2 linked regions of the Pelagicoccus sp. SDUM812003 genome follow. The protein of the gene in region 2 interacts with the protein of the main gene of each other region in a pairwise test. Links are inferred from orthologs where the notes say so. Each region holds a gene or a part of one and is shown on either strand. Other genes may lie near its edges.

Region 1 (7,099 bases), on a different replicon or contig from region 2:
CAAACTCGTCGTATTCTAAGTCCATCTCTGAAGCCATTTTCTTGGGAGACAAACGCACTCCTGAGCAAAATTTGGAATTTCTCATCGATCAATTGGTGGAGCTCGCGCTTCGAGCGATATCCCCCGGTATCAACGATCCCAATACGGCAATCGTTTGTATCGATTATCTCTCTGCCGCACTGCTTCAAGTGACAGGCAAGTCTTTGCCGAAGTCAAAGATTGAGGATGAGAGTGGAGAGCTGCGCGTGTATTGTCCTCGTTCGACCTTCGAAGGCTTGGTAGACGATACTTTCAATCAGCTTCGTCAATCAGGCGTTGCGTATCCAGAGATCTTGATACGCATTGCCAATTCTCTGGAAAGGTTGGGCGCCGGATTGAAGCCAAGCGACGAGCGAAAGAAGAATCTGCGAAAGCAACTTGATCAGATCGTCGAACGAGAGAAGTCTACTGCGAATCCCAGAACCGCAGGAGACAGAGAGGATATCGACACGGCGATTGCAAGCTGCCGAAAGGTCCTGGAAGACTCAGCGAGCTAGAAAGGCCTAGCCAATCAGGATACATCTTCGATAAGGCTCGGGCCAGCTAGTACTTGTACCTCGATTGGACCTACCAATGCATAGCGACTGGGTATGAAAATTAGGTTTTGCCGCGGCAACCATTGAAAAGGGCTCAGAAGCCGATGAGCTGGATCTTCTTTTTGGCGGCGGTGGCGAGGATCTTTTCCTTTTCCACCATGATGACGGAGCCGGCTTTGAGCACTGCGGTGCCGATGCGGTGCTCGGCCATGATCTCTAAAGTGCGTAGTCCGAAAACGGGTACATCGAAGCGGTAGTCCTGCTGGCGTTTGACGGTTTTGACGAAGACCAGCTGATCGGCTTTGAAACCACCAGCTCGCTTGAGCATGGGGTCGGTGCCTTCGAAGGCTTCTACGGCTAGCACGGTGCCTTTGCGCACGACGACGCCCTGTCCGATATCTAGACGAGCCATCTCGGTGGCGATCTCGATGCCGTGTTGAATGTAGGTGTCCTCGACTTTCTCATACGCTTTGGTCATGAGTCCGGGCGTCGCCATCTGATCGTCGAGGAAGCAACGGGCGTCAAGAGCGGTCTGGCCGTTGGCGGCGAGCTCGTTGGCGATGGCTCCGAAGATAGTGTGGGCGTTCTTGCGCTTGAGTTTGACCAGCAAAGCGGTGGCCTTGAAGTCGGGCTTGAGATCGCGGAAGAGTTTGCCCGGCTTCACCTGCCCAGCGGCGATTGTGTATTTGCAGCCGAAGGTGCGGAGGGCTTTGAGCCATGAACCCACTCTGCCGACATTGATGATTTGGCGTTTGTCTTCCGGAAAGACGTCGATGGTCTCTTGGGCGGCTTCACCCTCGAAGGCGATGAGGCGCATGTCGATGCCTGCGGCGAGGGCTTTCTCCGCGATGAGACGAGGATAGACGCCGCGCCCGGCGATGAGGCCGACGGTGGCGGTACGATCGAAGTCTGGAGGGAGAAATTGGGACATGGGAGACTGCCCACGAATATCACGAATAGTCACGGATTGATGGGGTTCTGTTGATCGCGACCCGAGTTCGCTTCCCACATTTCGGATTCGTGAAGATTGGTGTGATTCGTGGGCGGATATTAGTTGGCGACGATGTTTAGGATCTTTCCGGGGACGTAGATGACTTTGCGAATGGTTTTGCCGTCGATATGGGCGGCGACTTTGGGGTCGGCCTTGGCGATGGCGAGCACCTCGTCCTGTGTTGCGCTTTTGGATACGGTCGCTTGGCCGCGGACCTTGCCCATGACTTGGAAGACCACATTGACTTCGTCGACCACCAGAGCGGATTCGTCGACTGCGGGCCAGCCTGCGGTGGTGATGCTGGCTTCGCCGCCTAGGCGGCTCCACAGCTCTTCGCCGATGTGCGGGGCGAAGGGGGCGAGGAGTTGAATGAACTTCTTGACGGTGTCCTTGCTGACCGAGTCGGTGGACTGAAGGTGGTTGGCGAAGATCATCATGGCGGAGATGGCGGTGTTGAAGCGGAGGTTTTCCACGTCGTCGGTGACCTTCTTGATGCATTCGTTGATAGCCTTTAGGGTCTCCTTGTCGTCCGCGTCGGAGCTGTCCTTGATCTTTGGAGACAGGCCGTCTTCGGCGACGACGCAGCGCCAGACTTTTTTGAGGAAGCGATGCACGCCTTCGATGCCCTTGCTGGACCAAGGCTTCATGGCTTCCAGCGGTCCGAGGAACATCAGGTAGAGGCGCAGAGTGTCGGCTCCGTACTCGTCGATGATGACGTTCGGGTTGATGACGTTGCCGCGGCTCTTGGACATCTTTTGTCCATCTTCTCCGAGGATGATGCCTTGGTGGAAGAGTTTGGTGAAAGGCTCCTTGGTCGGCACGACGCCTTCGTCGAAAAGCACCTTGTGCCAGAAACGGGCGTAGAGCAGGTGAAGCACCGCGTGTTCGGCCCCGCCGATGTAGAGATCGGGCACCTGCCAGTAGTCTTGCTTGGAGCGGTCAGCGAACGTATCCGAATTTTTGGGATCGATGTAGCGCAGGTAGTACCAGCAGGAGCCGGCCCACTGGGGCATGGTGTTGGTCTCGCGAGTGGCCCGCACCCAGCGATCGCCAGCGGGTTTATCCTGAGATGCAGGGACGTATTCGCCGGTTTCGTAGTTGTACCAGATTTCCAGCCAGTCGGTGGCTTTCGCGAGTGGAGACTCGCCGGAGCCTGACGGCTCGTAGGATTCCACATGCGGGAGGGTGAGCGGAAGGGCCTTTTCCGGAACGGGTAGGGCGTAGAGAGTGGAGGACTCGGTTTCGAACACCACTGGTTGTTCCGGTATCCAACCTTCGAGGACGCCTGAGGCGACAGCCGAGTCGTAGTCGGACTTGGAAACCCATGCCACAGGGAAAGGCTCGCCCCAGTAGCGCTGGCGAGAGAAAAGCCAGTCGCGCAGCTTGTATTGGGTGGAGGCCTCGCCTTGGCCCTTGGCGGCGAGGGATTCGGTGATCTTTTCCTTGGCTTCCTGCCAGGGCAGACCGTCGTATTCGCCGGAGTTGATGAGCACGCCGTCGCCGATGTACGGGAGTTCGTCATCGTCGCCGCCCTTGATGACGGGCACGATGGGCAGATTGAACTGCTGAGCGAACTCGAAGTCGCGGGTGTCGTGGGCGGGCACTGCCATGATGGCGCCGGTGCCGTAGGAAATGAGAACGTAGTCGGCCACCCAGATCGGAATCTGTTTTCCCGTGATGGGGTGGATGGCGTAGGAGCCGGTGAAGACGCCGGTTTTGTCTTTGGCGAGGTCGGTGCGCTCCAGATCGGACTTGTTGGCCGCGGCCAGCTTGTAGGTCTGCACCGCTTCCGCATTGCTTGTCGTGGTGAGCTCGTCGATGAGCGGATGCTCGGGGGAAACGACCATGTAGGTCACGCCCATGAGGGTGTCCGGACGGGTGGTGTAGATTTCCAGCGTCTTGTCGGAGTCCACGATGCCGAAGCGAGCGGTGGCGCCGGTGGACTTGCCGATCCACTCGGTCTGCATCTTCTTGGTGGAGGACGGCCAGTCGACGGTGTCGAGATCTTCCAGGAGGCGTTCCGCGTAGGCGGTGATTTTCAAGACCCACTGGCGCAGGTTCTTGCGAACGACTGGGTGGCTGCCGCGCTCGGATTTTCCGTCGATGACCTCCTCGTTGGCCAGCACGGTGCCGAGGGCTTCGCACCACCAGACCGGGCGCTCGTCGACGTAGGCCAGGCCGCGCTTGAAGAGCTGAAGGAAGATCCACTGAGTCCAACGATAGTAGTTGGGATCGGTGGTGTTCACCTCGCGATCGTAGTCGTAGTAGAAGCCGATGCGCTGGAGCTGCTCGCGGAAGTTGGCGATGTTTTTGACCGAGGTTTCCTGCGGCGGCTGGCCGGTCTGGATGGCGTATTGCTCGGTCGGCAGACCGAAGGCGTCCCATCCGATGGGGTGCAGCACGTTTTTGCCCTTGGCGCGCTGGTAGCGAGCGAGGATGTCCGAACCGGTGTAGCCCTCCGGGTGGCCGACGTGCAGGCCTGCTCCCGAGGGATAGGGGAACATGTCGAGCACGTAGTACTTCTCCTTGTCGGTCTCGTCGGAGGCCGCGAAGGTCTTGCGCTCGTCCCAGTATTTTTGCCAGGACGGCTCGATTTCGCTGAAGTTGTAGTCGGAGGATTTTGTTGCCATGACGGAAAGCTGATCGGGTTGTTTTACCACAGATGACACGGATTTGCTCAGATTGTGATGGTGGGATGGGGATCGGTTGCTCTAAGCGTGGGTGGTTTTGGTTTCGTGAGTTTTCTAGTGGAAAAAGAGGAGGGATGTTGGGGAATTGCGAGGGGGCGTCAAGGGCGGGGGTCGCCTCGACGAAAGCAATTATTTTTTGTAACGTTGCCGAAAACGGTTGCGGGTGCTGCGCGAGGGGGAATTCGGGCGGTTAGCGAGGGGAGGCCTCGTCTGCGAGTCGCTTTGGTTGGTGGGTTAGACTGATTTCTTGCTCTTTCTAAGCGCTGTCACTAGGGCGATGGTCACGACTCCCTGATAATGAGAATTGCTGCCCCTTTTTTCGCTCTGGTTGCTGGAGCTGGTTTCGCCTTGCTGGTTCCTCAGATCGTTCGATCCGAGGTCTTGTTTTCTGACGACTTCGAATCCTTCGAGCTGGGGAAGGCTTGGACGTATCAGGACGAGGGCGGTCGCTACTGGATCGCGGACTTTTCGCTGGATGAATATCGGAGCAAGTGGCTGGTGCTTGATACGGAGGCTGCCGGCGCCTATGTGGAGAACAAGCTGAGCGTCGATGTGGTGGTGAAGGGGCGAGATCGGGTCGAAGTGTCATCGGATTGCTTTAGCTTAGGGGAGGGAGGTCCCGTTTTCACCGGTGCACCTGATGCGATCCTCTTGAGCGTCGATGGAGGTCTCGAACGGTCGATCGTCTGGCTGTCGGACTTTTGGCCAAACGATTCTGGGAAACGGCAGGTTCGGTACTCCTTTCGCATGACCGAGGCGGTTCCTGACTACGATCCGACCAAAGAGTACCGACTCACTTTCAGCTTGTTGCAAAGCGACGATGAGCCGTGGCCGAGGGGCGGCTGGGCTTTCGACTATTTTCAGGTGGAAGCGCACCATGCGGAAGGCGTTTTTTTCTATCATCCCCAGTCTGTGGGCGAAGCGGAAAGCGCGTTCGAAGTGGAGGTGAAGGAGGCCCGGCCTCCTGAGGCGGCGGCTCGCTATCAATTCTATTTCGAAGGGCGGTTGCAGGGGGAGGGCGTCTACCCCGCCGGCGCGGACGCTGCCACGTTTGCGGTTTCGATAGAGGACGACGCGGTCGTGAATGGTGAAGAGGTGAGGACCTACGTCGTCAAGCGAGACGGTGTGGAAATAGAGGAGCTCTCGGTGTGGTCGTTGGACGACGAGGACTTGTCGGTTCGTTTCGACTTTCCAGATTCTGTGGACGAAGGAGAGACTGTGGTCGGACGAGTATCCGTTTATCCTGCGTTCGAGAACGACGTGATGGTGCGTTTGGTGTCCGCTACGGAGGATCGAATCGCGAGTGAATGGGTGAAGCTGCGAGCGGGCGACGCTGAAGTGGACGTCGCGCTTCAGGCCACGGAAAATGGAGATATCAATCTCGACGAGGCAGTGCAGATGACCTTCGAGGTCGGGGGACGAAACGCGAACGTTGCGATTCGTGTGGTGGACAACGACGAGTACCGGCTGAGGCTCGTTGATTATCAGGGGAGCCGCTACGCGGAGGGCGATTCTCTGCAAGCCGCTCTTTCGCTCGGGGCGAACGCGCTCGAAGACGTGGTAGTCGAGCTGAGCAGCGACTACGAGGGATTGATTGAGTTTCCCGCCGAGGTTGTCATTTCTCAGGGAACGAGCCGCTCGACTCAGTTCGAAATAAGGTTCCCGGAAAACAACGATCGCACGGGGGCCACGGTGTTGAATCTCGTGGCGCAGGCGAGAGGGCTTAGTGAAGCGGGGCGGGTACGGGCGCAGTTCACCGTTCTAGACAACGAAGCTTCCGGATTCGCAGTGCATTTTGGTCCGATGCTGGAGGAGGGCGTCGAGTACGGGCTAATGGTACAGGCGCTCGATTTCGAGGGTGAATTGGAAAACAACTACAACTCGACGGTCTCGGTTAGCTTGCTGGCTGCGGACGGGACGAGAAAGGCGCTGGGAAGCGGCCAGGTAGGGATGGCCGGTGGAGGCATGACTCTGTGGCTGGTGGCGACTGCAGAGATGAACGGCGCCCGTGTCTTGGTCGAAGGGCCTAATGATGAAGTCGGCATGACGCTGGAGCCCTTGCGGGTATGGTCCGGCTACGATTTGCATCTTTCCGGCGATGCAGTCTACAACCCCAACAGTGGTACCTTGTTTGCGACCTTGGGCGCGAATGCGGCCGAGCCCTGGGCGAATTCCTTCGCCGAGATCGATCCGAGCAACGGCGAAATCAAACGCTATCTAAGCTTGGGCGAAGATAGCAATGCGTATCGTTTAGCGGTGAGCTCCGATTTCAAAAAAGCCTTCGTGGCTCTCAATGGCCGCTTCAGCTTGGCGCGAATCGATCTGGAGCGTTGGGAGCTGGAGACCGAATTCGAGATGGCGACAGGGAGCTCTGCGTCGGGACAATCTGAATACGAAAAGCGTTTCGTTGCGTGGAGGCTGTTCTGTCCGGAGGGGCGTCCAAACGACGTCATCGTTTCGCAAAGCGAGGCGGGAACATCGGCCTACGAGACCGTCTACTATCGCGACGGTTCGCCCGGCGTTTCCGAAGTGGGACATCCCGACATGTTGCTTTTGGTGCAAGGCGAGGATGATTCGCACCTGTATTCGGTGGATGGATTCAGTTCCTCTCGGCGAATCAATAGGATCGCCCTTGGCGAATCGGATTTCCAGATAGAGGAATCATTGGAGACGGGCCCTTTGGAGGACTATCAAGGCGATGCGCTTCGGGCGGGCGACAAGCTTTTCGGCTTGGGGGGACGCATTGCACGCTTGCCGGACTTGAGCTTGGAGGGAGTGTTTGAGGGCCTCGGGGATGTGGCGACGAATCCATCGGACTTTGCTGTGGATAGCTCCTCCAATCG
Region 2 (6,979 bases):
CGGCTTTGACCGCTTTTTTGCTATCTAGGACCTCCACCACGAGGCTTGTCTGGCGCGACTCTCCTCCGGCGAGCGTGAGCACGCGCCCTTTGCTTCGCTCGAAGTTTCGAGGATTCGGGTAGCTGGTGGCAGGCTCCAGACCGGTGACGTAGCCGTCCGCCTGTCCGGCGGTGTTCTTCCAGAGGGTGAAGCAAGGAAAGTCCTTGAGGGAGAAGCGCAGCAGCGAGGCTTTGTCGCCCTGGGCGTTTCGCAGCATGGCGAGGGTATCGCGGTTGCCGCGCTTGGCGGCGAGCTCGAAGAAGTAGGCCTGCTCCACGAAGCCCGGTTGGGGTGCGTCGAAGCGGTCGTAGCGCTCGATGCCTTCCGCGGCCCGGGGATCTCGAGGGGCGGCTTGCTTGAAGGGGGCCATGAAACGGGAGCCTTTTTCCAGAAGCGGCGCTCCGTAGTTCACGTGGTAGAGCAGCTGGTGCTCGGTTGGGTTGTCGCCCAGGTTGGTCACGGTGTCGTCGATGCTCAGGGATGAGGAGCCGAAGCGGGTGCGGATTTCGGTCCGTAGGCGGAGAGCTGGGCCGAACATCATGGTTTCGTCCGCCTCGCCGCGCAGGATGATCTCGTCCTCGCCGATCTCCAGGGAGGCGATTCTGGCGGGGGTGTTGGCGATATTGCCGTGCAGCGGTAGGTTGGTCTGCATGGCGTTGCCGTTGTTGTCGACCATGGAGTCGAGCCCTGGGGCGCCCATGCTGCTGAGGCCGCAGCGCACGATCCACTCGTTGAAGCCCTTGAGCCAGCCGAGGCCTCCGTTTTCCATGGATTGGATGTACGCGGGGTGCACGGGGTCTTTCACCGGAGAATCCCAGCCGAGCTCGATGTCGCCGAGCTTCCCTTTCCAGATGCCCATGCCGCGGGTAAGCAGCACGGTGAAGGAGAGGCGCCCGTTGTCGATTTCCACGATGTCCACGCCCTCCTGCTTGCCGCCGCGCAGGGTGCGCGTTTGCACGGACCAGGCGTGTTTTAGGCCCACGGTGAGGCTGGTTGAGTCGAACCGCAAGCGAGGCATTGGGTCCACGTTTTCGGGATGGAGGAGGGATTGGGTGAAGGTCATCGTGATTGCGCAAGGGGCTGGGGTGGAAGAGAGGGCCCGCGATGGGCCCTGAGTTTGGGAAACTACTTGTCGGAGGCGCGTTCGATCTGAGCGAGCATCTCCTCCTTGGTGGGAGCGGTGGCGTGGGTGACGAAGAATGCGGTGGCAGCGTTGGCGATGACCAGGCGCTCCTTCACGCTGAGCTCTCCAAGCGAGGCGCAGAGGTAGCCGCCATTGAAGGTGTCTCCGGCCCCGGCGGTGCGGATCACGTTTTTCTGATGCTCCTGCAGGGCGAAGCCTTCGCCATCGGCGGCGCAGGACGCGGCAGCGTAGTCTGGGGTGTGGATCACCAGCTCGTCGATGCCGATTTCCTGTCGCAGGGTGGTGAGGGCGGAAGCGACTTTCGCGGGCTCCTCTCCGACCGTGATGCCGAAGCGAGAGAACAGCTCCGCTCCCTCGTGCTCGTTGAGGCTCATGGTCATGGGGATGGTCTGGTTGAACTGCTTGATCAGAGCCAGGCTTTCCATGAACGACTCGTTGGACTTCTTTTTGATGTCGGCGAAGTCGAAGAACATGCGGCGTGGCGGCTTGCCGTTTTCGTATTGGGAGACGAAGCCCTTGAGGAAATTGTCGAAGTCCGGAGTGAGGGACCAGTACCCGAGGCCGAGGATGTCGACCTCGGCGAACAGCTTCTTCATCACCTCGTCGCCGAAGAAGGCCACGAACTCGTTCCAGGTCAGGTTGGCGACCGATTTGAGGGCGCTCATCAGGATCTTTCCGTCGGAAAACTCGAAGACCAGCGTCAAGGCGGGGTCGCCAAGGGAGAGCAAGTTGCAGTTGTCCACGAACTCTTCGAAAGCCGGGTCTATGGACTGGCTGCCGTAGAGGCCGGCCAGGGTCGGCTTGAGGCCGAGAAAGGCTGCGACTCGACCGGTGTTGGGCGTGAAGCCGCCGGAGCAGCGCCGTTTCGGCACGATCTCAAGCCCGACGCCACCGTCGGCCCGCTTGACGATCAGCTCTCCGAACTCGCGCAGGTTGTCCATCGGAGTGAATTCGCTCAGGCTCTGCCTGACATCGACGATTTGGTACACCTCGTCAACGAAACCGTCGCAGCCGAGCAGGATGTTTCCGCTGATGTTGTTTAGGAAGTCTTCGTACTTCTTTGTATTGGAACTCATGATACAATGCTTGGGGATTTGAGTGGATGAGGAAGGGGAGAGCGGGCAAAGCGTTCGTCGCCAAGGAGGGGGAGTTTCTGACTCGGGACGAGCGACTTCGCGTGGGTTCGATCCGCCGCGTTTTCCAGTTCGCTTCGGCAGGAAGAGTGGCCATCCGGATTTCTGATGGCAAGGCGGTGGAGCCTCAATGTGACGATCAGATTTTTTTTAGGCGGTTGGGCTGGTGATCGAATCGATCGGCCGTCGCGGGTCTCTGCACGGTTTTATTTGCTGGAGAAACCCCGCGAGAGGCGGCTTTTTCGTGCTTGAAAAACCACCTTCTATGTCAGAACCACGCGGACCGGACACCAACACCAGCCAAGGGCGCCTCGCTTGGCCCCCCATCGCTTTGACTGCCACCTTGGTGGCAGCCTCCTTTCTTTCTCCCGTGGCCCCTGCGGCTCCAAATGTGGTGGGTTTCGACAAGATCGCTCACTTCTGCGTATTCGGTCTTCTCGGCACGCTGCTGTTTCGGCGGCTGCGCCAACCGTTCCTGTCGAACCGACGCGTGCTGTGGGCGTTGATCGGGGCCGTGAGCTACGGAGCGCTCGACGAGTCGCTGCAGTTTTTCAACCCGGCCCGTTCCTTCGACCCGCTTGACTGGATCGCCGATCTGAGCGGAGCCTTGCTGGCCATCTACCTCTACCGAAATTGGGCTTGGTATCGGCGTCTGCTTGAGTTTCCCATCTGGGGCTCTAGAACCGCCTCTTCCGCCAAAAATCCCTCCACCCAAAATGAGCAAGGCTAGCGATCTGAAACGAATCACCGAACTGCGGCGCGAACTGAAGCGTCACGACGAACTCTACTATCGAGACGCTCAACCGGAGATCGAGGACCGCGAATACGATCGCTTGAAGGCGGAGCTCGCTGAGTTGGAAGCGGTCCATCCGGAACTGTCGCTGATCGATTCGCCGACCGTTCGCGTGGGTGACGACCGGGTGGAAGGCTTTGCCTCCTATCAGCATCACCTGCCCATGCAGAGCTTGGACAACACCTATTCGCAGGACGAGTTCTTCGCCTTCGTGGCCCGGGTGGAGAAGGGCTTGGAGGTCGATGGCGCTCGCTTCACCGTGGAGCCGAAGATCGACGGGGTAGCGGTGAGCTTGACCTACGAAAACGGGGCCTTCGTGCGGGCCGTGACGCGCGGCAACGGTATCGAAGGCGACGATGTGACGGAAAACGCTCGCCTGATCAAAGCCATACCCAAGCGTCTGAAAGGCGACTCCATTCCGGAGATCATCGAGATCCGCGGCGAAATCTACATGCGCAACGAGGAGTTCGAACGCGTCAACGCCTTGCGCAGCGAAGCCGGGCTGGAGCTGTTTAAGAATCCGCGAAATCTTGCCGCCGGCACCATCAAGATGCTGGATCGAGTGGAAGTGGGCAAACGCCAGCTCGACATCGTGCTCTACGGTCTCGGCTATTGCCAGCCGAGCGTGGTGTCGTCGCAAAGCGAATACCATCGCCGACTCGGAGATTGGGGACTGCCGGTCGTGGAAGCCTTTTGGGAAGCCACTGGTCCCGAAGAGGCGTGGCAGGCTATCGAAAAACTGGATACGCTGCGCAATGGCTTCGAATATCCGACCGACGGGGCGGTGATCAAACTCGATTCCTTCGATCAGCAGGATGTTCTGGGAGCGACTTCGAAGGCTCCTCGCTGGGCTATCGCGTTCAAATTCGCCGCCGAGCAGGCCGAAACCAAGCTCAACGCCATCACCATCCAAGTGGGACGCACCGGCGTGCTGACCCCGGTGGCAGAGCTGGAGCCGGTGCAGCTCGCTGGCACCACCGTCTCGCGCGCGACCTTGCACAACCGAGAGGAGATGGCTCGCAAGGACGTGCGCGCGGGCGATTTCGTGGTGATCGAGAAGGCGGGAGAAATCATACCTGCGGTGGTGCGGGTGCTGACGGAAAAGCGCCCGGCGGATAGCGAGGCCTTCGTTTTTCCTGAAACCTGTCCTTCCTGCGGCACGGAGGTCACTCAGCTGGAAGGCGAAGTCGCGGTGCGCTGCGTGAATATCGAATGCCCGGATCAGGTGCGCGGCCGGTTGGAGCATTTCGCCTCGCGCCAATGCATGGATATCGAAGGCTTGGGAGTGGCCGTGGTGGAGCAGTTGGTCAGTCGTGGTTCGGTATCCAATATCTCTGACATCTATCGCTTGGATTACGAGCAAGTCGTCTCGCTGGACAAATTCGCCGAGAAATCCGCCCGCAATCTGCTGGCGGCGATCGAAGCGAGCAAGCGGGTGGAGCTCTGGCGCCTGCTGCACGGCTTGGGCATTCCTCAAGTCGGGGCCGCGGCCGCCAAGGATCTGGCCAAGGCGTTTGGCGGAGTTCGCGAGCTGGGCGAGGCCAGCCTGGAAAAGCTCGTCGAGCTCGATGGCATCGGTGAAAAGACCGCTAGTGGCATCGTCGCCTATTTCCAGGACGAGCGAAACCGCGCGATCATCGACGCTCTTTTCGAAGCCGGCATGAACCCGAAGGCGCCCGAGCGTCCGAAGGAGGGCGAGGCGGTGCTGGCGGGCAAGACCTTCGTCATCACCGGAACCTTGCCAACCATGAAGCGGGACGAGGCCAAGGCTTTGATCGAATCGAAGGGCGGCAAGGTTTCTGGGAGCGTCAGCAAGAAGACCGATTTCCTGGTGGCAGGGGAGGCGGCCGGCTCCAAGTTGACCAAAGCGGAGTCGCTGGGGGTGAAGGTGATCGACGAGGCGACCTTGCTCGAAATGAGCCAATAGCGCAGACTTTGCTTAGCTGCTCGCCGAAAGCGCTGTTTCGCCCAGGTGAGTTGCTAACAAAGAATAAAAGGTATGGATTTAAGAAAAATCGCCTGTGGGACGATATTAAGGCGTTCCTCTCGAGCGATTTCCACACCTCCTACCGACCGATGAAGTTGCAGCGCAAACTTATCCTCTACCTTTCCACGGCCTCGATCCTCGCCATGCTGATTGGCGTTTTCGTGCAGAAGCTGGTGATCGACGACGTCGAAGTCGATCGCACCCGCGACGCGATGCGGTCCACCTTGATTCAAGCGGAGACGGTGAGGGCCAACGCCTCGCGGCTGGTATCTCGAAACGCTTACGACTACGAGAGCTTGCAGCGAGAGCTCGAGACGGCGAAGGACGTTCGGGAGACCGCGTTCTACAGTTCAATCCCGGTGGTAGCGTCCTGGCAGTCCATCGAGAAGGTGGCGGAGGAATTTGGATACAGCTTTCGCATCTCTAAAACGGACGCTCGCAATCCGGACAACGAGCCGACTGCCCGAGAGTTGACGGTGCTCGACTATCTGAAGCGCAACGATGCGGACGAGTATTTCTTCGATGACAAGGAAGCGGACCAGCTGGTCTACGCTCGCCCGATTCGGCTGACTAGGGATTGTCTCTACTGTCATGGCGATCCGGACCGCAGTCCCACTGGCGATGGTCTGGATGTGCTGGGCTTCGCTATGGAAGGCTGGCAGGAAGGGGAGATGCATGGGGCGTTTATCCTCAAGGCGGACAAGAAGAATCTGCGGGCCATGGGCACCGCCGCCTTTTTGGGAGGCGCGGGTCGAACCGCGATGTGGACCATCCCGCCGGTGATCGCTTTGGTAGCCGTATTCGCTTTCATACTACGAAAGTCCGTCTTCGGTCCGATGCGTCGCTATCTGAAACGCGTTTCGGGCACCGCGGAACGAAACCTCCAGTCGGCCCGTGGCATTCATGCCACCAGCGCCAGCCTGTCCGATGGGGTGAACCAGCAAGTGGCGTCGATCGAAGAGACCGGGGCGACCTTGGAAGAGATTTCATCGATGAGTCGGGCCAGCTCCGATCGGGCGAGCGCGGTCCAGAAGGCTGTCTCGAAAACGGGCGACGCGGTTCGAGCTGGCTCAGGGAGGATCTCCGAAATGCAGGGCGCCATCAATGCCATCAACGAGTCCAGTCAACGAATCGGCGTGATCAACAAGACCATCGAGGAAATCGCCTTTCAGACCAATTTGCTCGCTCTCAACGCCGCAGTGGAGGCTGCCCGGGCGGGCGAAGCGGGGGCAGGGTTCGCGGTGGTGGCGGACGAGGTCCGAGGACTGGCCATGCGTTGCGCCGAAGCTGCCAAGACCTCGGAAGGTTTGATCCAAGACTCGCTATCCAAGAGCGAAGCTGGCGTGCAGGTCACCACCGATGTGGTCGCCTACTTGAGACAAATCGAATCCGAGATGGCTGAGGTGGAGACCTCGATCGACGAGATCACCGAATCAGCAGCTCAGCAGAGCGTGGGCGTCGAGCAGATCAACGCCGCCATGCGCAGCATGGAAACGGTTTCCCAGGAAAGCGCCGCCAGTTCCGAGGAGTTGGCAGACTCCGCCTCCAGTCTGACCGAGCAAGCTCGCCAGACGCGCCTGCTTATCTCCACTTTGGAAGAGCTGGTTTTTGGTGGCGAAATCCGTCGAAGCGAAGGGGCTGCATCGAGCGTCGAATACGAACGCCTTCCGAGGGGCGGCGCTCGGCCATCCCTTTCGAACTCCCGCTTGGCTCGGATCGGAGCCAATGAGGAGCTTTGGAAAAACGGTTAGGACTTTGGCCGCCCGATCGAAACGAGCGGCAGTGGCGGTTTTACATGCCAGCTCGAGGAGAAAGACCTCGTAGGCGCATGGTTCGCCGATGAACGGCCCGGCGCGGTCTGGATTTTTCGGTTTCGCTCATTT

Evidence for each region.
Region 1: the proteins of ligA (region 2) and leuS interact in binary tests that used the Escherichia coli proteins (3 or more experiments, as listed by UniProt). The link is inferred for Pelagicoccus sp. SDUM812003 from one-to-one orthologs.

Annotation. Positions count from the first base shown.
Region 1 is NZ_JARXHY010000004.1:318,481-325,579, forward strand. Bases 1,412-4,520 are described here. They hold leuS (leucine--tRNA ligase), read right to left. Parts: upstream 4,197-4,520; coding sequence 1,626-4,196; downstream 1,412-1,625. Other genes in these bases: lpxI (UDP-2,3-diacylglucosamine diphosphatase LpxI), read right to left, coding at 1,412-1,506. In the rest of the region: QEH54_RS07925 (DUF2254 domain-containing protein), read left to right, coding at 1-536; more of lpxI, read right to left, coding at 670-1,411; QEH54_RS07940 (hypothetical protein), read left to right, coding at 4,554-7,099.
Region 2 is NZ_JARXHY010000008.1:136,329-143,307, reverse strand. The notes cover bases 2,546-5,534. They hold ligA (NAD-dependent DNA ligase LigA), read left to right. Parts: upstream 2,546-3,032; coding sequence 3,033-5,036; downstream 5,037-5,534. Other genes in these bases: QEH54_RS12735 (methyl-accepting chemotaxis protein), read left to right, coding at 5,186-5,534; QEH54_RS12745 (VanZ family protein), read left to right, coding at 2,582-3,046. Outside these bases: QEH54_RS12755 (aldose 1-epimerase family protein), read right to left, coding at 1-1,102; QEH54_RS12750 (carbohydrate kinase family protein), read right to left, coding at 1,165-2,259; more of QEH54_RS12735, read left to right, coding at 5,535-6,847. UniProt on the Escherichia coli protein: DNA ligase that catalyzes the formation of phosphodiester linkages between 5'-phosphoryl and 3'-hydroxyl groups in double-stranded DNA using NAD as a coenzyme and as the energy source for the reaction.